One region of the Spelaeicoccus albus genome, then DNA from elsewhere that is predicted to be linked to it. Evidence: predicted binding sites of a transcription regulator. Region 1 holds the regulator's gene; the other holds the start of a gene.
The links. The regulator HspR, encoded in region 1, represses chaperone genes until heat shock. The targets are predictions, from matches to a motif close to AAGTTGAGTCNNNNNGACTCAACTT.
Positions count from the first base shown of each region.

Region 1 (10,079 bases):
GCGCCGGAATCGGGCGCGACAGCGATACGGACGGGTTCGAACGAATTTCCCCGACCCGTGATGACAGGTATGCTCGTTGAGCATGAGCACTCCTCCCCAGGGCCCTCCCCCTCAAGGGCCTCCGCAGGGCCCGCCTCCGCAGGGGCCTCCGCCCCCGGGGCCGGGCGCACCGTGGCCGAATACCCCGGGCCCGAGCAACCAGTACCCCCGGCAGTATCCGCAGTACCCCGGACAGCACTATCCGCAGAACGGCGGATGGGGCCCGGGCCCTCCCGGTCCTCCGTACGGCAACGGCCGTCGTCCGAAAAAAAGCAAGGGTTGGGTGTGGATGCTCAGCGGAGGCGCCTTTCTGCTGGTGATTCTGGTCGTGGGCGCATTCATCGGCTTGAACGCGTTGAGCAAGAACAGCGGCATGTCACACGACGTCGTGTCCATGGATGACGGCCATGACGACCCGCCGGCCGCCGGTCACCCCAGCCGGTCGCCGTCCGAAAACCCCTCGCCGTCCGAAAGCCCGTCACCGTCCGACTCGACCGACGGCGCCGAGTCCGACGACTACGGAACGGGCTCCTGCATTGTCGGAAATTCGACAAACGTCATCGAGGTCGATTGCTCTGCAGCGCACTTGGCGCAGATTTATTACGAAGAAGAATTGCCGGACAGTTCGTACCCGGATAAGGCGGCACTCAAAGCAGCCGCCGAGCGCATCTGCCCCAAGCATGTCAAGGGCGCCGTCGACTCGGGCACTGTGACAAGCAAGTACCGGATCTCCTGGCTTGCCCCCGACCGCACCAAATGGGAAACCGACGGCGATCATCACATTTACTGCCTCGTGATGCGCAAGGACGGCAAACACTTCACCGGCACCAAACTCTTGACGCAGTAGCTCCGGCCGCGACGACGGCAGATTGCCGCTTGCCCGAAGGCCGCGGAATCAATGGGCGGTTTGCACACGTTGCCCTAGTGCACCGCCGAACGGAGGCGGTGCACGGCCGGGCGGAGACGCCCACCTGGGCGTCCCGGCCGGTTTCCCAGCATTTGTCAGGAGACCCATTGAGCACGTTGTTCGAACCCTACCGTTTGCGCGGCATCACCTTTCCCAACCGGATATGGCTGGCCCCGATGTGCCAGTATTCGTCCATCGACGGCCTGCCCAATGATTGGCATCTCGTCCATCTCGGAGCTCGCGTAACCGGAGGATTCGGGCTTGTCCTCACCGAAGCGGCCGCAGTCGTCCCCGAGGGGCGCATTTCACCGCAGGACGCCGGAATCTGGAACGACGAGCAGGCCGACGCGTGGAAGCGCATCACCGATTTCGCCCACGAGCACGGCACTCCGATCGGCATCCAGCTCGCCCATGCCGGCCGCAAGGCTTCGACATATCGGCCATGGGACGCCCGGACCGGGAGCGTGCCGATTTCGGACGGCGGCTGGCAGACGCTCGCGCCGTCGTCGGTTCCATTCGATGGATTCAAAGAGCCCGCCGCCATGAGCCCCGCCGAGATCGCCGACACGATCCAGGCTTTTGTGGACGCTGCGCAGCGTGCCGATGCGGCTGGTTTCGACGTGGTGGAATTGCATGCGGCGCACGGCTACCTACTGCACCAGTTCTTGTCCCCGTTGTCGAACGAGCGGAACGACGAGTACGGCGGCGATTTCGAGGGCCGGATCCGGCTCGTGGTGGAGACCGCGAGCGCCGTCCGCGCCGCTTGGCCCGATCACAAGCCGTTGTTGGTGCGCATTTCGGGCACCGATTGGCACGAGGGCGGCTGGACGATCGAAGAAAGCACCGAGCTGGGCCGCCGGCTGAAGACCGTGGGCGTCGATCTTGTCGACGTCTCGAGCGGGGGCAATGTCAAAGCGTCGATCCCGGTCGGCCCGGGGTATCAGGTTCCGCTGTCGGCCGCAGTGCACGACGCGATACCCACCGGCGCGGTCGGGCTGATCACCGAGCCCCGCCAGGCCGAAAAAGTGCTCGACAACGGCGAGGCGGACGTCGTCCTGCTGGCCAGGGCCGCGCTGCGGGAGCCGGCGTGGCCGCTGCGGGCCGCCCACGATTTGGGGATTGCGAGCGCGGACGCCGGTTGGCCGCGCCAATACGAACGCGGCGCCTGGCGCGACTGACCCGGAATCGCTATCCGTCCCCGCCGAGTGGCGGCGAATGGCTCCGAAATCGTCGATTTCGGAGCCATTCGCCGCCACTCGGCACTGGGGCCGAGCCATTCGCCGCCACTCGATGCGGAGGAGCAGGCGGCTACTTGCGCTTGACCGTAAGCCCCGGAGCGTCCTCGTCTTCCGGCCGGTCGACGAGCACCGTGTCGCCGTCCTTGATCTCGCCGGAAAGCAACGAACGGGCCAGCTTGTCGCCGATCTCGCGTTGCACGAGTCGGCGCAACGGCCTGGCCCCGTAGGCAGGATCGTAGCCTTCAAGCGCCAGCCATTCGTCGGCGGCCGGAGTGACCTCGAGGCTGAGCCGGCGTTCGGCGAGCCGGTCCGCCAGCCGCGCCACTTGCAGGTCGACGATGGCGCCGAGCTCCTCGACGCTGAGAGCATCGAAGATCACGATGTCGTCGAGCCGGTTCAAGAACTCCGGCTTGAACGACGCATTCACCAACTTCATGACCGAGTCGTTCTTGGCCTTGTCGTCCAACGCGGAGTCGATCAGGAACTGCGAGCCCAAATTGGACGTCAGGATCAAGATCACGTTGCGGAAGTCGACGGTGCGGCCCTGCCCGTCTGTCAGCCGGCCGTCGTCGAGCACCTGCAGCAAGATGTCGAATATTTCCGGGTGGGCCTTTTCGACCTCGTCGAGCAGTACGACCGAGTAGGGACGCCGCCTCACCGACTCGGTCAGCTGTCCGCCCTCTTCGTAGCCGACATACCCGGGAGGGGCGCCGACGAGCCGCGACACCGAGTGCTTTTCGCTGTATTCGCTCATGTCGATCCGCACCATGGCGCGCTCGTCGTCGAACAGGAAGTCCGCAAGCGATTTGGCGAGTTCGGTCTTGCCGACACCCGTCGGTCCGAGGAACATGAAGCTCCCGGTCGGCCGGTCGGGGTCGTTGATCCCTGCCCGCGAGCGCCGAATCGCGTCGGCCACCGACGCGACGGCCTTGGTCTGGCCGATCAGGCGCTTGCCCAACACCGTCTCGGCGTTCAGCAGTTTCTCGGTCTCCCCTTCGAGCAGACGCCCGGCCGGGATCCCTGTCCACGAAGCCACCACTTCGGCGATGTCGTCGGGACCGACCTGATCGGCGACCATCGTCTGCACGGGCTCCGCCTCGGTCTCGTTCTTTTCGGCGGCCTTGAGCTCGCGTTCGATTGTCGGGATCTCGCCGTACAACAGGCGGGACGCCGTTTCGAGGTCGCCCTCGCGCTCGGCTTTGTCCGCTTGGCTGCGGACGTCGTCCAGCTGTTTCTTCAAGTCGCCGACCCTGTTGAGGCCCGCCCGTTCGCTCTCCCACCGCGCGTTGAGCGCGGCGAGCTGTTCTTGGCGATCGGCCAGGTCGGCCTCGAGATTGGCCAACCGGTCCCGGCTCCCGGCATCGGTTTCCTGACTCAAGGCAAGCTGTTCCATTTTGAGCCGGTCAACGCTACGGCGGAGTTGATCGATCTCGACCGGTGCGGAGTCGATCTCCATGCGCAGGCGAGATGCCGATTCGTCAACCAAGTCGATTGCCTTGTCCGGCAGCTTGCGGGCGGAAATATACCTGTCGGACAGTGTCGCTGCGGCAACGAGCGCGGCGTCCGAGATCGCTACCTTGTGATGGGCCTCGTACCGTTCCTTGAGCCCGCGCAAAATACCGATCGTGTCTTCGACGCTCGGTTCGCCCACGAAGACCTGCTGGAATCGCCGCTCGAGCGCCGGATCCTTCTCAATGCGTTCGCGATACTCGTCGAGGGTCGTCGCGCCAACCAGCCGCAACTCACCGCGCGCCAGCATCGGCTTGAGCATATTGCCGGCGTCCATCGAGCCTTCCGACGCGCCGGCGCCGACCACGGTATGCAATTCGTCAATGAAGGTGACGACTTCGCCGTCCGACGATTTGATCTCTTCGAGGACAGCCTTGAGCCGCTCTTCGAACTCGCCGCGGTATTTGGCACCGGCAACCATACTTGCCAGGTCGAGACTGATCAGGCGTTTGCCGCGCAGCGATTCGGGCACGTCGCCGGCAACAATGCGCAACGCGAGCCCTTCAACGACTGCCGTCTTGCCCACCCCGGGGTCGCCGATCAGCACCGGATTGTTCTTGGTGCGGCGGGACAACACCTGCACGACGCGTCGAATCTCCGAGTCGCGGCCGATCACCGGGTCGAGATCCCCGCTCGATGCCTGCGCGGTCAGATCGACACCGTACTTCTCGAGCGCGTTGTAGGTGCCCTCGGGATCGGGAGTCGTCACCTTGGCATTGCCGCGCACCGAGGGAAGCGCTTCGAGCAGGACGTCGCGGTTCGCCCCCAGGCCGCGAAGAGCGTCGCCGACGTCGCCGGTGTTCCCCACCAGCCCGAGCAGCAAGTGTTCGGTCGAGACGTACTGGTCCCCCAGCGCGCTTGCTTCCTCGCCGGCGGCTTCAATGACCGCAAGCCCTTGGCGCGACATTTGCGGGGCCGCCACGGAAGATCCACTTGCCGCCGGAAGCGCCGATACCAGCCCTTTGACCCGTCCGGTTGCCGCTTCGACATCGACGCCGGACGCCGTGAGCAGAGCGTCGGCCACGCCGTCGGTCTGCTGAAGCAAAGCCAGCGCGAGGACCTCGGGTCCCACCTGCGCGTGGCCGGCCGACGAAGCCTTCTGCATGGCGGCAGACAGCACTTCCCCGGCCTTCGTTGTAAATTTAGTGTCCAAAAGTTCTCTCCTCCTAGAGACCGACTTTACTACCTGCTACGTATAACTGCAATTAAATTGAGTCTATTCCGCTCAAATCATAGTGTCGGTGAGAGAATTGTCGACTCCCGCTCCGGTCCAGCTGCGCACGGGGCCGTATCCGGGAGACGATCGACGCAGCTTTGGGTCTCCTATTTCGTCTTCTCCGGTTTTCACAGTATTTTTGAGCAGTGAGTATCGATAATTCCCCAAGCGGCGACCAGCGGGCAGCAGACCGCCGCGAACGCCACAAACGTCGGCGCCGCCGCACCACCTGGACTCTGATCGTCTGTGTCGCCATTGTCGTCGTGGCGGCCTTGATTGCAGTCGGGCTTCCGGCCTGGAAGTTGCATCGATCGATCGCGGACGGCACGACGTACGTACCCGACGTGCTGCCGGACGACTCCAGCCGGCCGCCGGAGACGAAAAAGGGTACCGAGAACATCCTCTTCCTCGGGTCGGACAAGCGCCCCAAGGGATCGTCGGTCACCGGGCAGCGTTCGGACGTGATGATGCTCGTGCACATCGACGCCGATCACGAGAACGCCTACGCCATCTCCTTCCCCCGCGACCTCTGGGTCCCGGTCGACGGCCACGGGCATCAAAAGATCAACGCCGCCCTCGCATTCGGCGGCCTGCCGCTGGCTGCCAAGACTGTCGAGGAACTCACGCACGTGCGGCTCGATCACGTTGCCATGATCGATTTCAAGGGATTTGCCAAGATGACCGATGCCCTCGGCGGTGTCACTGTCGACGTGCCGAAGACGTTCACGTCGCGCGGAGTCAGTTTCACGAAGGGGCCGCAAAAGCTGGACGGCAAGGAAGCGCTGGTCTTCGTCCGCGAGCGTCACGCGTTCCGCGACGGCGATTTCCAGCGCATGCGCGATCAGCAGTCGTTCCTGAAAGCTCTCTTGGACAAGACATTGAGCAGGGACACCCTTTCGAGCCTGTCGAAGACCGAAGATCTCGTGTCGACCGTGGCACCCTACCTCACCGTCGATCGCGACTTCACGACCGTGCAGATGGCAAAGCTCGGATGGAGCATGCGCGGTATCCGCTCAAGCGACATCACGTTCATCACTGCACCGAATCTCGGCACCGGCCGGGCCGGCGCCGCCTCGATAGTCAAGCTGGACGAGCCGGGCATGAACAAACTGGGCAAGGCACTCAGCAACGACTCGATGGGCGACTATCTGGCAAAGAACTCGTAAAGCCCGGCTGCGCGGCGGAGCTGCGCAGCCGGGCAGCCCGCCGCGACGTCAGACCTTGGCGGCAGCAGCGGCGATGCGCGGAACCAGCCGGCCGGACACGTACGGAATGCTCAGCAGCGTCGATGCCGAAAAGGCAAGGGCGTCGTTCTCGTTACCCACATAGACGACCGAGCCGCGCCGCACGACCGGGAGGTCGGAGAACCCCGGGTCCGAGGCGACTTCGGATTTCTTGTTCAACACGATCAGCACGTCGGTGTCCAGCTTGGCGACCTGTTCCTTGCTGATGCTTGCGTAGAATTTTCCGTGCATCAAGGCATCGATCCGCTTCGGGGTGCCGATGCCCATCGCACTGAGCAGTTTGCCGCGAGTATCGGTGCTGGCGTAAACGCCGTATTGGCCGTTATCCAACACCATGACGATGCCTTCTTTCCCTTTCAGCGCCGGATATTTGTCCACGAGGTCGGCCAGATCGTCTTTGACGGTGCCGATCAGCTTTTTGGTTTCGGCCTTCTTGCCGACGGCGGTACCGACTTGAGTGGCCTGTACTTCCCACGGGATCGCGTACGCTTTCATCCCCTTGGGGTTGCCGACGACCGTCGCGATCTTGGACAGCCGCGAATATTGCGAATCCGACAGCTCGACATTGGCGGCCGTGATCAGATCCGGAGCGGTCTTCAAGATGCCTTCGAAGGATGGCTCGGCCATATTCATCGGGGCCGGAAGTTTGTCCTTCGGCACCTTCTTCTCGGCCCAGACGCCGAGGCCGTGCTTCCATGCCGGCACCCATTGGTTGGCCATCACCGGGTAGATGCCGAGCGCCACGAGCGTGTCCTGGTCGCCGTATCCGAGCGCCGCGATCCGCTTCGGCTCTTTCTTGATGGTCACGGTGCCGCGGTCATCGCTCATGGTGAGCGGGAACGCGCCGGACGACGACGTCGATGCGCCGCTGTTCTTGCCGTGTTTTGACGATTGCCCGCAGCCGGCCAGCGTTGCTCCGCCGATCGCGGACGCCGCCAGGGCCAGTGCGCCGCGCCGGGTCACCGCGTGACGGGCCACGATTCGGGCCGCGGCGGCGGGGCGGACGGAGTTGCGGTTCATCGACAAGGCTTTTCCCTCCTACCGAGCCGACACCGTGCCGACCCGCTTCAGAGGATATCGCAATAAGGGCAGGCTAACCTTAATGAGTGAAACAGATCACATCAGCGGCGACGCGGCCATGCCGGTTGCCACAGCACCAGAGCACTGCTGCGCGGCGAGGGGCGTTCGCCCCTGGCCAGCGACACGATATCGCCGGCCGACTCGCCGGCGGCAAACACCCGCCGTCCGGCGTCACGGGCAATCTTGACCCGTTCGAGCTCCTCGGCGAGTTCGCGCGCCTTGGCCTGCAGAACCTCGACCTGGTGCTCCAACGCCATGATGCGCTTGATGCCGGCCAGGTTGACGCCGTCTTCTTGGCTGAGTCGCTGGACTTCTTGGAGCCGGACGATATCGCGGGCCGAGTACCGGCGTCCGCGGCCGGCCGTTCGATCGGGCGTGACGAGGCCGAGCCTGTCGTACTGCCGCAATGTTTGCGGATGCATTCCAGCCAGTTCGGCGGCCACCGAAATGACGTAGACCGCGGCATTCTCGTTCGGACGCATGATCAGCTCGCTTTCGCCCTCGCCAACAATTCGCCGCGCGGATCTTCATCGGACGCAGTGGCGGCGGCGAAGTCCTCAACCGCTTGGCGAGCCTTGTCGCCCAGCCGTTTCGGCACAACCACCTCGATCAGCACGAGCAGGTCGCCCGTGCGGGCTTTCGTTTTCACCCCGCGCCCCTTGACGCGAAGCACCCGTCCGGACGGCGTGCCCGCCGGTACTTTGACTCGCACCGGCATGCCGGCAAGCGTCGGCACCTTGATCTCGGCGCCGAGTGCGGCTTCGTCAAAGGTGACGGGAACGGTGATGCGCAGATTGTTGCCGTCGCGCTCGAAGACGGGGTGCTCGTCGACGGTGACCGTCACGACGAGGTCGCCCGGCTCGCCGCCGCTGGGCGATTTCTGCCCCTTGCCGCGCAAGCGGATCTTTTGACCGTTCTTGACGCCGATCGGCGTGCGCATCGACACCTTGAAACCGTTCGGGCCGGTGAGCTTCACGGTGGTGCCTTCGACGGCTTCCGTGAAGGAGAGCGTGGTCTTTGCCGTGATGTCGCGCCCCTTAGCGGGGCCGGGCGAATACCCGCCATAGCCGCCCATGCCGCCGGCACCGCCCATATTGTTGAGCAGATCGGCCAGGTCGGGCGGCACGTCTCCCGTACCGGTTGTGCGCGTCCGGGTGTGTCCGCCGTTGAACAGTCCGCCGAAGAGGTCTTCGAACCCGGCACCGCCGCCGCCTTGCGAGGGGCCGCCGGCGCCGGCCGAGAACCGGGTGCCGCCGGCCATGGCGCGCACCGAATCGTATTGTTCGCGCTGTTCCTTATCCGACAGGACGGCGTACGCTTCGCCGATCTCCTTGAATTTGTCTTCGGCCTTCGTATCGCCCGGGTTGTTGTCCGGATGATACTTGCGGGCAAGCTTGCGGTACGTCTTTTTGATCTCGTCGGCAGACGCGTCCTTGGAGACGCCGAGGACGGCGTAGAAATCCTTGTCGAACCAGCTGTTCTGCGGTCCGGTATTCATGGGCGCCTCCTTCCTTCAATCTTCGTATTCAGTTGGTCTCTCATTCAATTGTGTGCCCTGAGAGTGACAAGTCGGCCGGTCACGGCGTGCGTGTTGAAACGGCGCCGCGACCGGCCGCCCGTCATTCGGGTTGCGCCACGGATACCCGGGCGGCTCGCAGTACTCGCTCGCCGACCTTGTAACCGGGCTGGAGCACCTGGTCGACGGTGTCGGTTTCGACCTCGGCGTCCGTGTGCTGCATCAGCGCTTCGTGCACCGTGGGATCGAATTCCTCACCCTTGGCGCCGAATTGGGTAATACCCACTTTTTCCAACGCAGCGTACAGCTTCGTGGCATGCGCTTCGAACGGCCCGGTCAAGTCGCCGTGCTGGCGAGCCAGTTCGACTTCGTCGAGTACCGGCATGAGCACGTTCGCCACGCTTGTCACGCCCGCTTCCTGTGCCAGCGGCCGGTCGCGGTCAACCCGCTTCTTGTAGTTGACGAATTCGGCCTGCAAACGCTGAAGGTCATCAAGCCGGTCCGCGGCGAGCTTGGCGTTCTCGTCCTCGATTTCGGTGCCTTCGGCCGGAGCCGGAGTATCATCCAACGACGAGATGTCGTCAGGCACGTCTAGCCCGGCGTCCGCCGCGGGCTCCGGCCCGGCGGCTGCGGGCTCCCGCAGCTCGCCGGTTTCCGGATTGATACGGCGCTTGTCGCGAACGACCGGCTCCTCGCCGTCGAACTCCCGCTCCGGGTTATTCTCGCCCGAATTGGCGTTCGGATCGCTCGTCATTACTTCTTCTCCTCGTCCTCATCGACAACCTCGGCATCGACGACGTCTTCATCCGCGTTGGAAGAGCTCTCCGATGCGCCGTCACCGGCGGTGCCGTCGGCACCTTCGGCGCCCGCCGCGCTCTGCTGCGCGGCATACACCGCTTCGCCGATCTTCTGCTGGCTGGCGGTGAGCTTGTCGAAAGCCGACTTCACCGCGTCCTGGTCATCGCCTTCCAGCGCCTTCTTCAAAGCGTCGACGTCGGCCTGAACGTCGGTCTTGATGTCGTCCGGCAGCTTGTCGCCGTTGTCCTTGAGCATCTTGTCCGTGGAGTAGGCAAGCTGTTCGGCGTTGTTGCGAGTTTCGGCCTCTTCGCGGCGCTGCTTGTCTTCTTCGGCGTGCTCTTCGGCTTCGCGGACCATCCGGTCGATGTCCTCCTTCGGCAGAGCGGATCCGCCGGTGATGGTCATCGACTGCTCGGTGCCGGTGCCCTTGTCCTTAGCGGACACGTGCACGATGCCGTTGGCGTCGATATCGAAGGTCACCTCGACCTGCGGCACTCCGCGCGGAGCCGGGGCGATGCCGGTCAGCTCAAAT
Region 1 covers NZ_JACBZP010000001.1:510,527-520,605, forward strand. Annotated here, with positions in the region: gene BJY26_RS02455 (septum formation family protein) at 329-886, shown strand; gene BJY26_RS02460 (NADH:flavin oxidoreductase/NADH oxidase) at 1,054-2,124, shown strand; gene clpB (ATP-dependent chaperone ClpB) at 2,255-4,846, opposite strand; gene BJY26_RS02470 (LCP family protein) at 5,056-6,075, shown strand; gene BJY26_RS02475 (ABC transporter substrate-binding protein) at 6,124-7,173, opposite strand; gene BJY26_RS02480 (heat shock protein transcriptional repressor HspR) at 7,275-7,715, opposite strand; gene BJY26_RS02485 (DnaJ C-terminal domain-containing protein) at 7,718-8,731, opposite strand; gene BJY26_RS02490 (nucleotide exchange factor GrpE) at 8,853-9,503, opposite strand; gene dnaK (molecular chaperone DnaK) at 9,503-10,079, opposite strand, start outside.

Region 2 (10,079 bases), 1.2 Mb from region 1:
GCACGCCACCGACGGCGCCGACACGCGCACGAGCCCGCAAAAACGCTTCGACCTCCTCGCCGGCACCCGCCCCAGCGCCGACGAGGATACCGGCGCCGACGAGAGTACGAGCGACGATAACTCGGTCGCGGACGGGTCGCGGTGGCGGATCGGCGTGACCATCCCGGTCACCACGCTCCTCGGCGGCACGCTACCCGGGCACATGAACGGGTACGGGCCGATCCCCGCGGCCATGGCCCGCCGCCTGGCCGCCGGAGCCGGATGGATCGAACGCATCCTCACCGACCCGATCACCAGCAGGCCCATCGACGCCGAACGCGGCCACTACCGACTCACGACCGGCGCGCAACAATACATCCGCGCCCGCAACACCACCTGCACCCTCCCGGCCTGCAGCAAACCCGCCGAACAATGCGAACTCGACCATCTGAAACCCTGGCCCGAAGGCGACTCGGACCCGGACAACCTTCAACCGGTCTGCAAATCACATCACCAAGCCAAAACAACACGCCGATTCCACTCGATACCCCTCCCGCCGGACACCCCCGGCGGACCACGAATCATCCGCTGGACCCTGCCCACCGGACACCAATACGACACCTACGAAGACACCGACCCCGACGCCACCGCCGAAGAACTCGCCTACCTCGACTTCGTCGCAACCCAAGCCGACAAAACCATCGCCAAACAAGACCACGCCCGCCGCCACCACGCCAAACGCCGCAATGAACTACGTCGCCGCAACAAACTACGAGCCAAAAGTCGAGGCGCCGGCTACCTGAGAGAAGAAAGCACATGAAGATTGGCCTGATTGGTGCCGGCGGAATCGCGACTGCCCACCTGCCCGCGTGGGTGGAGCAAGGGCACGACGTGCGGGTCTACACGGCGGATGGTAAAGCCGCCGACCTCGTCGGGCGTTTTGGCGGAACCGTCGCAGACTCGTTCGATGACGTGCTGGCGTGGTGCGACGCCGCCGATGTCTGCACGCCGACGCCCACCCATCGCGCGATAGTCGAACAAGCGGCGGCGGCCGGCGTACACGTCATGTGTGAAAAGCCGCTGGCTCGGACGTCGGCGGATGCCCGGGCCGCGGTAGCAGCGTGTGCCGAGGCCGGCGTCCTGCTATTCCCCGCCCACGTCGTCCGGTTCTTTCCCGCTTACCGCGCAGCGAACGAGGCAGTTCAGCGCGGCGATATCGGTGCTCCGGGAGTTCTACGTTTCAGCCGCATTGCGGAGTTTCCGGGCCGCTCGGGCTGGTACGCCGACGAGGCACAGTCCGGAGGCATCCTCATGGACCTGATGATCCACGACCTTGATCAGGCGCGCCGTCTTGCGGGGCCCGCCGCCTCGATCTATGCCGTTCGCCGTCAGCGCGGGGCCGGCGATCGGATAGTCGGCGCCGCGCATGCCGTTGTCACTCACGCCTCCGGTGCCATCAGTCATTGTGCAAGCGTGTGGTCGCCGCCGGGCACGACGTTCAGGACGACGTTCGACCTCGCGGGCTCGGACGGGATTCTGTCGTACGATTCGACGGCCCATCCCGGACTGGAGTTCGACGGCGCGCGATCCTCCGAGCGGCCGGAGACGGCATATCTGCCGCCGATGACGAGTGCCGAGACTCCGTACGCGGCCGAGATCAGGGAATTCGCTACGGCGATCACGACGGGGGCGGCGGTGTCGGTCACTGCCGCCGATGGAATCGCGGCCGTCGATTTGGCTCTCGCCGGAATGAAGTCGCTGGAAACCGGGCAACGCATCGAGCTCGCAGAGCAGGAGGTAGCGACATGACCGGCATTCCCAACACCAAGATCGGCATCATGTCGTTCGCCCATCACCATGCGGCCGGGTACGCGGCGGTGCTGCGCGAGATGACCGGCGTCGAAGTGCGTGCGGCGGACCCGTCCACTGACGAAGCCGACGCGGCCGGGGGCGAGAAGCGCGGCCGCGAACTCGCAGCCGACCTGGGCATCGACTACGCGGAGACGTACGGCGAGCTGCTGGCATGGAAGCCGGACGGCGTCATCATCGCAACCGAAAACTCCAGGCACCTCGACGCGATCCGCTTGGCGGCCGGAGCGGGCGCTCAGATCTTGTGCGAAAAACCACTTGCCACGACGGTGCATGATGCGAGAGCCGCCCGGGAAATCTGCAACGGGGCAGGCGTCAACCTGATGGTCGCGTTTCCGGTGCGTTTCAATCCGGACTTCAGCGACCTGCGCTCTGCTGTCGACGCCGGCCGGTTGGGGGACATTGTTGCCGTGTCGGGCACCAACAACGGCCGGATCCCCATCGACACGCGGCGTTGGTTCATCGACAAAGAACTCGCCGGCGGGGGAGCGATCATCGACCACACCGTGCATATCGCCGATCTGGTCGATGCGCTGTTCGGACTGGCCCCGGTACGCGTGCACGCTGTTGCCAATCACCTGTTCGGCGAGCACGAAGTCGAGACCGGCGGTGTGGTCACTATTGACTACGAGGACGGGCTGATCGCCACCATCGATTGCAGCTGGTCGCGGCCCCGCCACTACCCAACGTGGGGCGGCTTGACCATGCACGTCACGGGAACCGGCGGTCTCGCCGCACTTGACGCGTTCGCCGCGCGCGTCGAAGGATTCACCGAATCCGGACGCCGGCCGGTCTGGCTTCCGTTCGGCACCGACGTCAATTCTTTGATGCTCGCCGAATTCGTGAGTGCCGTCCGAGAAGGCCGTGTCGCCGAACCGGGCTTCGGGTCCGGCATTCGTACGACTCAAATCGTTGAGGCCGCCTATCTCTCCGTGCAATCCGGCCAGCCGGTCGCCGTGGCTTAGCCGAACAGCGCCCGCGCGAACTGGTTGTCGAACTTGCCCCTGGGGTCGAGCTGTTCTCGCAGTGCCAGGAAGTCCGCGAATCGGGGGTAGAGATCGGCGATTTGCCCTGGGCGGACGTGAAAGGCCTTGCCCAGGTGCGGCCGCGCACCGAATGGCCGAAGCACGTCGTCCAGCGCCGGAAGGACGGCGGCTACCGCGTCGGCGTCCGGTCTCCACGTGAAGTGAAATGCAGCGCTGTCGCGGCCATGCGCCGGGCTCATCCATTGCCGGTCGGCCGCTACCGTGCGCACCTCGCTGACGAAGAGCACGTTCGCCAGGCGAGGGCCGAGCCGTTCAAGTGCCGATATCGCGTCCGGCGCGTATCGCCGGGGCAGCAGGTATTCGGTCTGGATCTCCCGGCCACTGCTGGGAGTGAAGTCCGGCCGGAAATGCGGAAGTCGGTAATGCCACGCGCCGGGCACGCCGAGCTGTTCGGTACACCCTTCTGCGGGCGCACCGGCCACCGGATGCACCGGGATGGAGGCCGCGCGGGCACCGAACGATTCCACGGCGGTAGAACTCACTGATTTCACCCAGAGCCGGCTGAATGCGTCGCCGGACCAATCGGTCATGAGGCTCACGCTGTACCCCGATGCCATCACGCCGTCGAACGACTCGCAGGCAATTTTCCGGGGCAAATCCAGGAAAACATGCTGGCACACGTCGAACGCCGGCACGACGTCCAGCGTCAACCGTGTGACAACGCCGAGCAAGCCCAGATTCACCACCGCTCCAGCCAACTCCGGATCATCCGCGCCAATGCGCACCAGATCGCCGTCCGCCGTCACCAAGTCGATGCTGCGGACGGCGTCCGACAACGGTGGCTGCGTGCTCCCGGACCCGTGCGTGCCGGTTGCGCAGGCTCCCGCCACGGTGACGTGCGGCAGTGACGCCAAGTTGGCAAGCGCGAGTCCGCGCTCGTGCAGCGCTGCCGCCAGTTCGCCGTAGCGCACCCCGCCCGAGACGCTCACGGCCCGGCCGACCTCGTCGATCTCGATCTTGGTGCGCATCCGCTCCAACGAAATCTGCACTCCGGACGTGTCCGCGATTCCATTGAACGAATGCCGCGACCCCAGCGCCTTGACGTGTCGGGCGCCGCGCACCAGTTCACGCAGCGCATCGGGCGTTTCCGGATAGTCGCGCCGGGCGGCTGCGTACTTCACGGTGCCGCCCCAGTTGGTGTCCACAGATAGTCTCCTTGAAGGAAACTGTAGCGTCGAGCGCCGATCAGGAAGGCGGGCAGCATGGCCGAGCCCGAGCAATTGAACTACGACATCGACGAGCTCGTGCGGCGCGCAAAGGCCATGATCGTTCCGGGCGCCCGGAACATCCTGGGAATCACCGGGGCGCCGGGATCGGGCAAGTCGACACTTGCTGCCGACCTAGTGGGGCGACTTGGGCCGGACTCGGCCCGACTGGTGGCCATGGACGGATTTCACCTGGCCGACAGCCTGCTTGCCGAGTTCGGCCGGGCCGAGCGGAAAGGGGCACCCGACACGTTCGACGCGGCCGGATATGCAGTGATGCTCGGCCGCATTCGCCGCGGCGATCCGGTCGTCGTTCCGGAGTTTCGGCGCGACATCGATGAACCTCTCGCGGCCGCCCGCTACGTGCCCGCCGAAATCCCGCTCGTCGTCACGGAGGGAAATTACCTCTTGCTCGAGGGCGAGGGCGAGGGGGAGTGGCGGGCGGCCAGGTCCGCAATCGATACCGTCTGGCATTTGGAGCTGGACGGCGTGGAGCGGCGTCGCCGGCTCGAGGCACGTCACATCCGGTTCGGTAAATCTCCGGCGGCAGCTCGCGAATGGACAAATGGCAGCGACGAGGCAAATGCCGTGCTGATCGAGGCCGCTGCCCGTCGAGCGGATCTGATTGTGCACATGCCGCGCTGAAAACACGCGCAGGGGCCGGGTCCGCTGGAGCGGGCCCGGCCCCTGTCAATTGAAACCGGCGGTTCAGCTCATCAACTTGAAGAACTTCCTGCCGTGCGGAGCGCCGACCCCCGTCACGTTGTCGAAGCCGACAGTTGATTGCAGCGTTTGCAGTCCGCGGTCAAAGGCGATGTATGCGAGACTGCCATCGGCCGCGTGGCCCCATTCGGCGGCGTTGTACTGACGCGGATCGCTCAGAGCCTTCGTCTTGTACAGCTGGAACAGGCGCGGATTGGCCAGGCCCCAGTGCGAATGGTGCTTGACCTTTGCCAGGCCGACCATGGCGGCCAGCAACGGCGAGGCGAGGCTGGTGCCGCCCCAACTTTCGTATTTGCCGGTCTGCTTCTTGTAGTTCCCGGTTTGGTAGTCCAAGAAGCCCGTGTACGGATCGGCCAAGGCGGCGGCAGTCGGGATGGCGAGCTGCTTTACGTCGGTGACCATGTACTGGTAGCCCGGCGCCTTGTTCAGCGTCGACAAGCCGCCGCCGGCGCCGAAGACGAACGTTGCGTTCTTCTTCTTGCCGTTCGAGCTCTGATCGTCTTCCCAACCGGTCCGCACAACGGTCTTGCCGTGCTTGTTCAAGCCGACCGACGTACCGCCGACCGAGGTGACCCACGGGCTGTTTGCCGGGGCCGACGACGCCATCGGCTTGTAGCCCAATGCCGAGTAATCGCCGTCATCGCCGGAGGAGGCGAAAATGCTGACGCCGAGCACCGACGCGGTCTGACCGATCATGTTGAACGTGCGATTTTCGGCTTTGCTCTCGTTGGCTTCGATATCGCCGTAGGAATTGCTGACGGTCGTGACTTCGCCGGACACGATGGCCTGGTACAAGGCCGTGTCCAGATCGGCGTTGTATGCGGCAGGTGCGCCCCAGTAGTGAATCGTCGCGTTCGGTGCGACGGCGAACGACGACTGCACGTCAAGAATCTGCTCGCCGTACCAGCCACTGTTCGCCTTGACCTTGGCAGGCGTGTGATCGACGTACTGATCCCACTTCGGCGGTTTGAGACCCAGGCCCTTGAAGTACTTGCGCGTGTCCTTCATGGTCTGCTTCTTGTCGCCCTTTACGCCGTCCTTCGTCTGGGGAACGGTGTTGATGCCGTCATAGGCATCGACGATGCCCAGGGTTGGCGACTTCTTTTGCAGCTTCGTCGGAATGCCGTAGATCTTCTTGATGTCGGCCGGACGGTAGCCCGACAAGATCCGGCTCTGATGGTCGAATTTGGCCTTTTTGCCCTTCGGCTTGGCCTGCTTCCAATACTGCGTACCCTGCTTGGGGGGCTTGGCGGCCGACGGCTGCGACTTGCCGTTGCGGTCAACATGCTTCGAGACGCGCATGGTGTGCACCGGATTCTGAGTCAAGCCGGTGATGGTGGAGATCAACGGCGCAATCGACGACTTCACGCGTGCGTTCTTCGTGGCGGTCACGATCTTCTTGCCGTGGTTCGATACGCGCTTGATGGGTGTGCGGAACGCCTTGGCCACGCGCGTGCTCGGTGCCGTGACTTGGATAGCGGCGCGGTGCGGCAACACCGTGGCGTTCTTGAGCCCCTGTTTGGCCAGGTACTTCTCGACCTTGGCGACACTGGACTTTGTGGGGGCGAACTCCTTTTGGTACGTCGACAGCGACACTGAACGGCCGTATTGCGGACTGTCCGGATCGGCGAACGCTGAAGCGAGCTTCGCTAACTTTGCCCGGTGACGCTGCGGCAACCACACTTGAACACGCATTGTGGCTTTCGTCTGCTGGCCGGCGCGTAAATCACGCGGGGACACAGTGCCGTTTTGACTCGGTGCAGCCCACGATGGCGCGGTGCCGGCGAGCGGAACGTATCCGTCGTCAGATGCGGCAGCTGCCATCGTGGGCCCCATTGTCGAGACGACGAACGCGCCGACGACCGCGGCGGCGAGTTTAGCCTTCACTCCCATGATTGCCCTCAATTCATCGTTGATGCCGACAGAGCGATGCTGCCCGGCCGGTTCGGGTGACTGCTTGGGGTAGGCAGCCGTGTTCATTATTGACGGCTGAAAGCTATCTGTGAAGTGCGTAATAGGAAAAAAGCGGGAGGCCCGCCTGGTGGGCGGACCTCCCGCTGGAGGAATTGAACTTTACGCGTCGGCGTCGGCGTGCTCGACGCTCGCGACCGGCGTCTCGATGCCGCGTGCCGAACCCTCCGAGACGGCGATCTTGCGCGGCTTGGCCTTCTCGCTGACCGGGATGATGACGCCCAGCACACCGTTTTCATAGTGCGCGGTGATCTTCTCGGTGTCGACTCCCTGTCCGAGATTGAGCTGGCGCAGGAACGACCGGTTCTGGCGCTCGCGCACTATCCACTTGGCGCCTTCCGGATTGCCGACGGTTCGCTCGGCGCGGATGCTCAGCAACTGACCATCGACGTCGATGTCCACCGAACCCGGATCGATTCCGGGAAGTTCGGCGTTCAGGACGTAGTGGTCGCCGTCCCGGTAGAGGTCCATCGGCATTTGCCGTGGCCCGCTACGGGTATCCAGCACTGTGCCGGCCAAACGGTCCAGTTCGCGGAACGGATCAAAAGTCATGTCGTTCACTCCTTAGAGTTCGTACTGCTGAATAATCTTGAGTTTAACACACTCAAGTAATCTGATGCCAGTTGTAACCACGGGGCTGTCGGTGCTATTCCCGTGCACTGATTTCGGCGGCTGTCGGTCCGCGGCGATATCGTTGCCCGAGGAAACGGCGATCGTGGGTGGGGGTGCAATGGACTTCGGAATGATCGCTCGGCTGCTGGGCCGCGAGACGGCCGAGCGCGGTCTGCGGTATGCGGAACAAAATCGCGTGACCGAAGTGAAATGGGACGACGACCGTCTCGTGTTGCGCTCGCTGGTGAAGGGTACGGAGGCAAAGCCGTATCGGGCCATGGCCAAATTCAACGCTCGCGCCGGCGGCCCGCTCGAATACAACTTCGGTCATTGCAGCTGTCCCGTCACTATCAACTGCAAGCACGTGGCAGCCATGCTCTTCGACACGAGTGACTACTACGAAGCCGGGTACAACGGCATGCCTGCGGAGTTGCATGCGCAATCCTCGCCGGCCTCGGCCGACCCCGCCCCGTGGGAACGCCGTCCCGAAGCCGCCCGGCGCGAAGCAGCCCGACACGAAGCAGCCCAGCCCGAGTCGGCCCAGCCCGAAAAGGCAATCTCGTGGCGGCAGGCGCTCGACAGCCTGCTCGCCCCGAGCACGGCCACCACCGTGCCGTTGGCACTGCAGTTCGAGCTTGTCGAACGTCCGGGCAACCGGTGGCGGCGCAGCAGCGAACCGGTGCCGCGGTGGCGGCTCGGTGTGCGTCCGGCCCGGAAGGGCGACGCCGGCCGGTGGGTCGTCGGCGGAGTGTCGTGGCGCGAGCTGAACTATTACGGAGGCTCGGCGAATTACCGGCCGGACCACTTCCGCTGGTTCACCGAGTTCTACGCCTTGTTCAAATCGCAAGCCAGCGTCTACTACCCCAACGAACAACGCTTGTTCCTTGACGACTTCGCCAACCCCAAACTGTGGCAGATGCTCGCCGAAGCAGCCGAGATCGGCGTCGAACTCATCAGCACAAAGTCCAGGGGGTCCGTGACGGTCCACGAGCCCACCGCCCCGACCTTCGATATCAGACGCGGCGCCGAGCTGACGGTGTCGCCGACAGTCATGATGGCCGGTGCGCCGGTGGCGCCCGACCGGCTCGGATTCATCGGCGGTACGGCGCACGGAATCTATACGTGGCAGCCGGACAACGCCGCGCAAATCGAAGTTGCTCCGCTGAGCAATCCCATCTCGTCCGACGTCATGTCGCTCTTGCTCACCGGGGCAGCACTCCGCGTCCCGCCCGACGATGAGCCGGATTTCGCGACCCGTTATTACCCCGTCTTGTCGCAGCGGCTCGACGTCATCAGCAGCGACGATTCGTATCAGGCTCCGGACGTCGTCCTTCCGGTGCTCCTGCTTGAAGCGGCTTACGTCGACAGCCGGAAACTCGAGCTGAACTGGAGCTGGATCTACTCGGGCGACGTGAAGAAATCACTGCGGCCGAGGCCGGGCGAATTCCGGATGACCGACTTCGAACAATCCGTCCTCGGATCGCTGCCGATCCCGTCCGAGAAGCTCGTCCCCGAACAAACGCTCACCGGCACCCACGCCATCGACTTCACCCGCGACGTCCTGGACAAGCTCATCGACCTCGAGCACGTGCGCGTCGAGATCACCGGCGAGCGGCCCGACTACCACCCGGCCGAAAGTGCCCCGCTCGTGCACGTCGAGCAAAAGACCGAAGCGGAAGACGGAGACTGGCTCGATCTGACCGTCACGGTGTCCATTGACGGCGAGATCGTTGCCTTCGCCTCGCTCTTCGAAGCCCTGTCGGCCAGACGCCATAATTTCATCTTGCCCAGCGGTAAATACTTCCCGCTGAACGTCCCCGAACTTGCGCGGCTGCGCGAACTAATCGACGAAGCCGCCACGTTGGAAGACCAACCACCGGACGGCATGCGGATCAGCAAATTCCAGGCCGGGCTCTGGGAAGAATTTGAAAAACTGGGCATCATCGAACAGCAGACTTCCGTATGGCGTGATTCGCTGAAACAGCTGGCCGGCATGACGGACATGCCCGAGGCGGCGGTTCCGGACGGTCTGGACGCCACGCTGCGTCCCTATCAGCTCGAGGGATTCCGTTGGCTTGCCATGCTGTGGCGCTACCGGCTCGGAGGCGTGCTGGCCGATGATATGGGTCTCGGTAAAACGCTCCAAGCGCTCGCGCTTATCCAACATGCCAAATCCACGTCCGCCGAAGCCCGACCGTTCCTCGTGGCCGCACCCACTTCGGTGGTGTCCGGCTGGGCATCGGAAGCGGAGAAATTCACCCCCGGCCTTCGCGTCGTCGCAATCGGGGAGACGTCGACGAAGCGTGGCTCGTCTCTGGCGGACCTGATTCGCGGCGCCGATGTAGTCGTCACGTCGTACACGCTCTTTCGGCTCGACTTCGATGAATACCGTGCCGAAGACTGGGCGGGCCTCATCCTCGATGAAGCGCAAGCGGCCAAGAATCATCAAGCGCGTCTTTATCAATGCGCGCGCCGCCTCGATACCCGGTTCAAAATTGCGATCACCGGCACCCCCATGGAGAACAACTTGATGGAGTTGTGGTCGATCTTTTCCATCGTCGCCCCCGGCCTACTCCCGGGAAACAAGGACTTCGCCCACTACTACCGCAGGGCAATCGAGAAGAACGGCGACGCCGAGCGGCTGGCCCGGTTGCGCAGGCGGATCCGGCCGTTC
Region 2 covers NZ_JACBZP010000001.1:1,741,698-1,751,776, forward strand. Annotated here, with positions in the region: gene BJY26_RS08025 (HNH endonuclease signature motif containing protein) at 1-799, shown strand, start outside; gene BJY26_RS08030 (Gfo/Idh/MocA family protein) at 796-1,788, shown strand; gene BJY26_RS08035 (Gfo/Idh/MocA family protein) at 1,785-2,813, shown strand; gene BJY26_RS08040 (FAD-binding protein) at 2,810-4,039, opposite strand; gene BJY26_RS08045 (nucleoside/nucleotide kinase family protein) at 4,097-4,744, shown strand; gene BJY26_RS08050 (S53 family peptidase) at 4,808-6,802, opposite strand; gene BJY26_RS08055 (Hsp20/alpha crystallin family protein) at 6,896-7,345, opposite strand; gene BJY26_RS08060 (DEAD/DEAH box helicase) at 7,524-10,079, shown strand, end outside.
Region 2: BJY26_RS08055 (Hsp20/alpha crystallin family protein) is a predicted target of HspR. The motif match lies at 7,380-7,404, and genes of this name have one in related genera.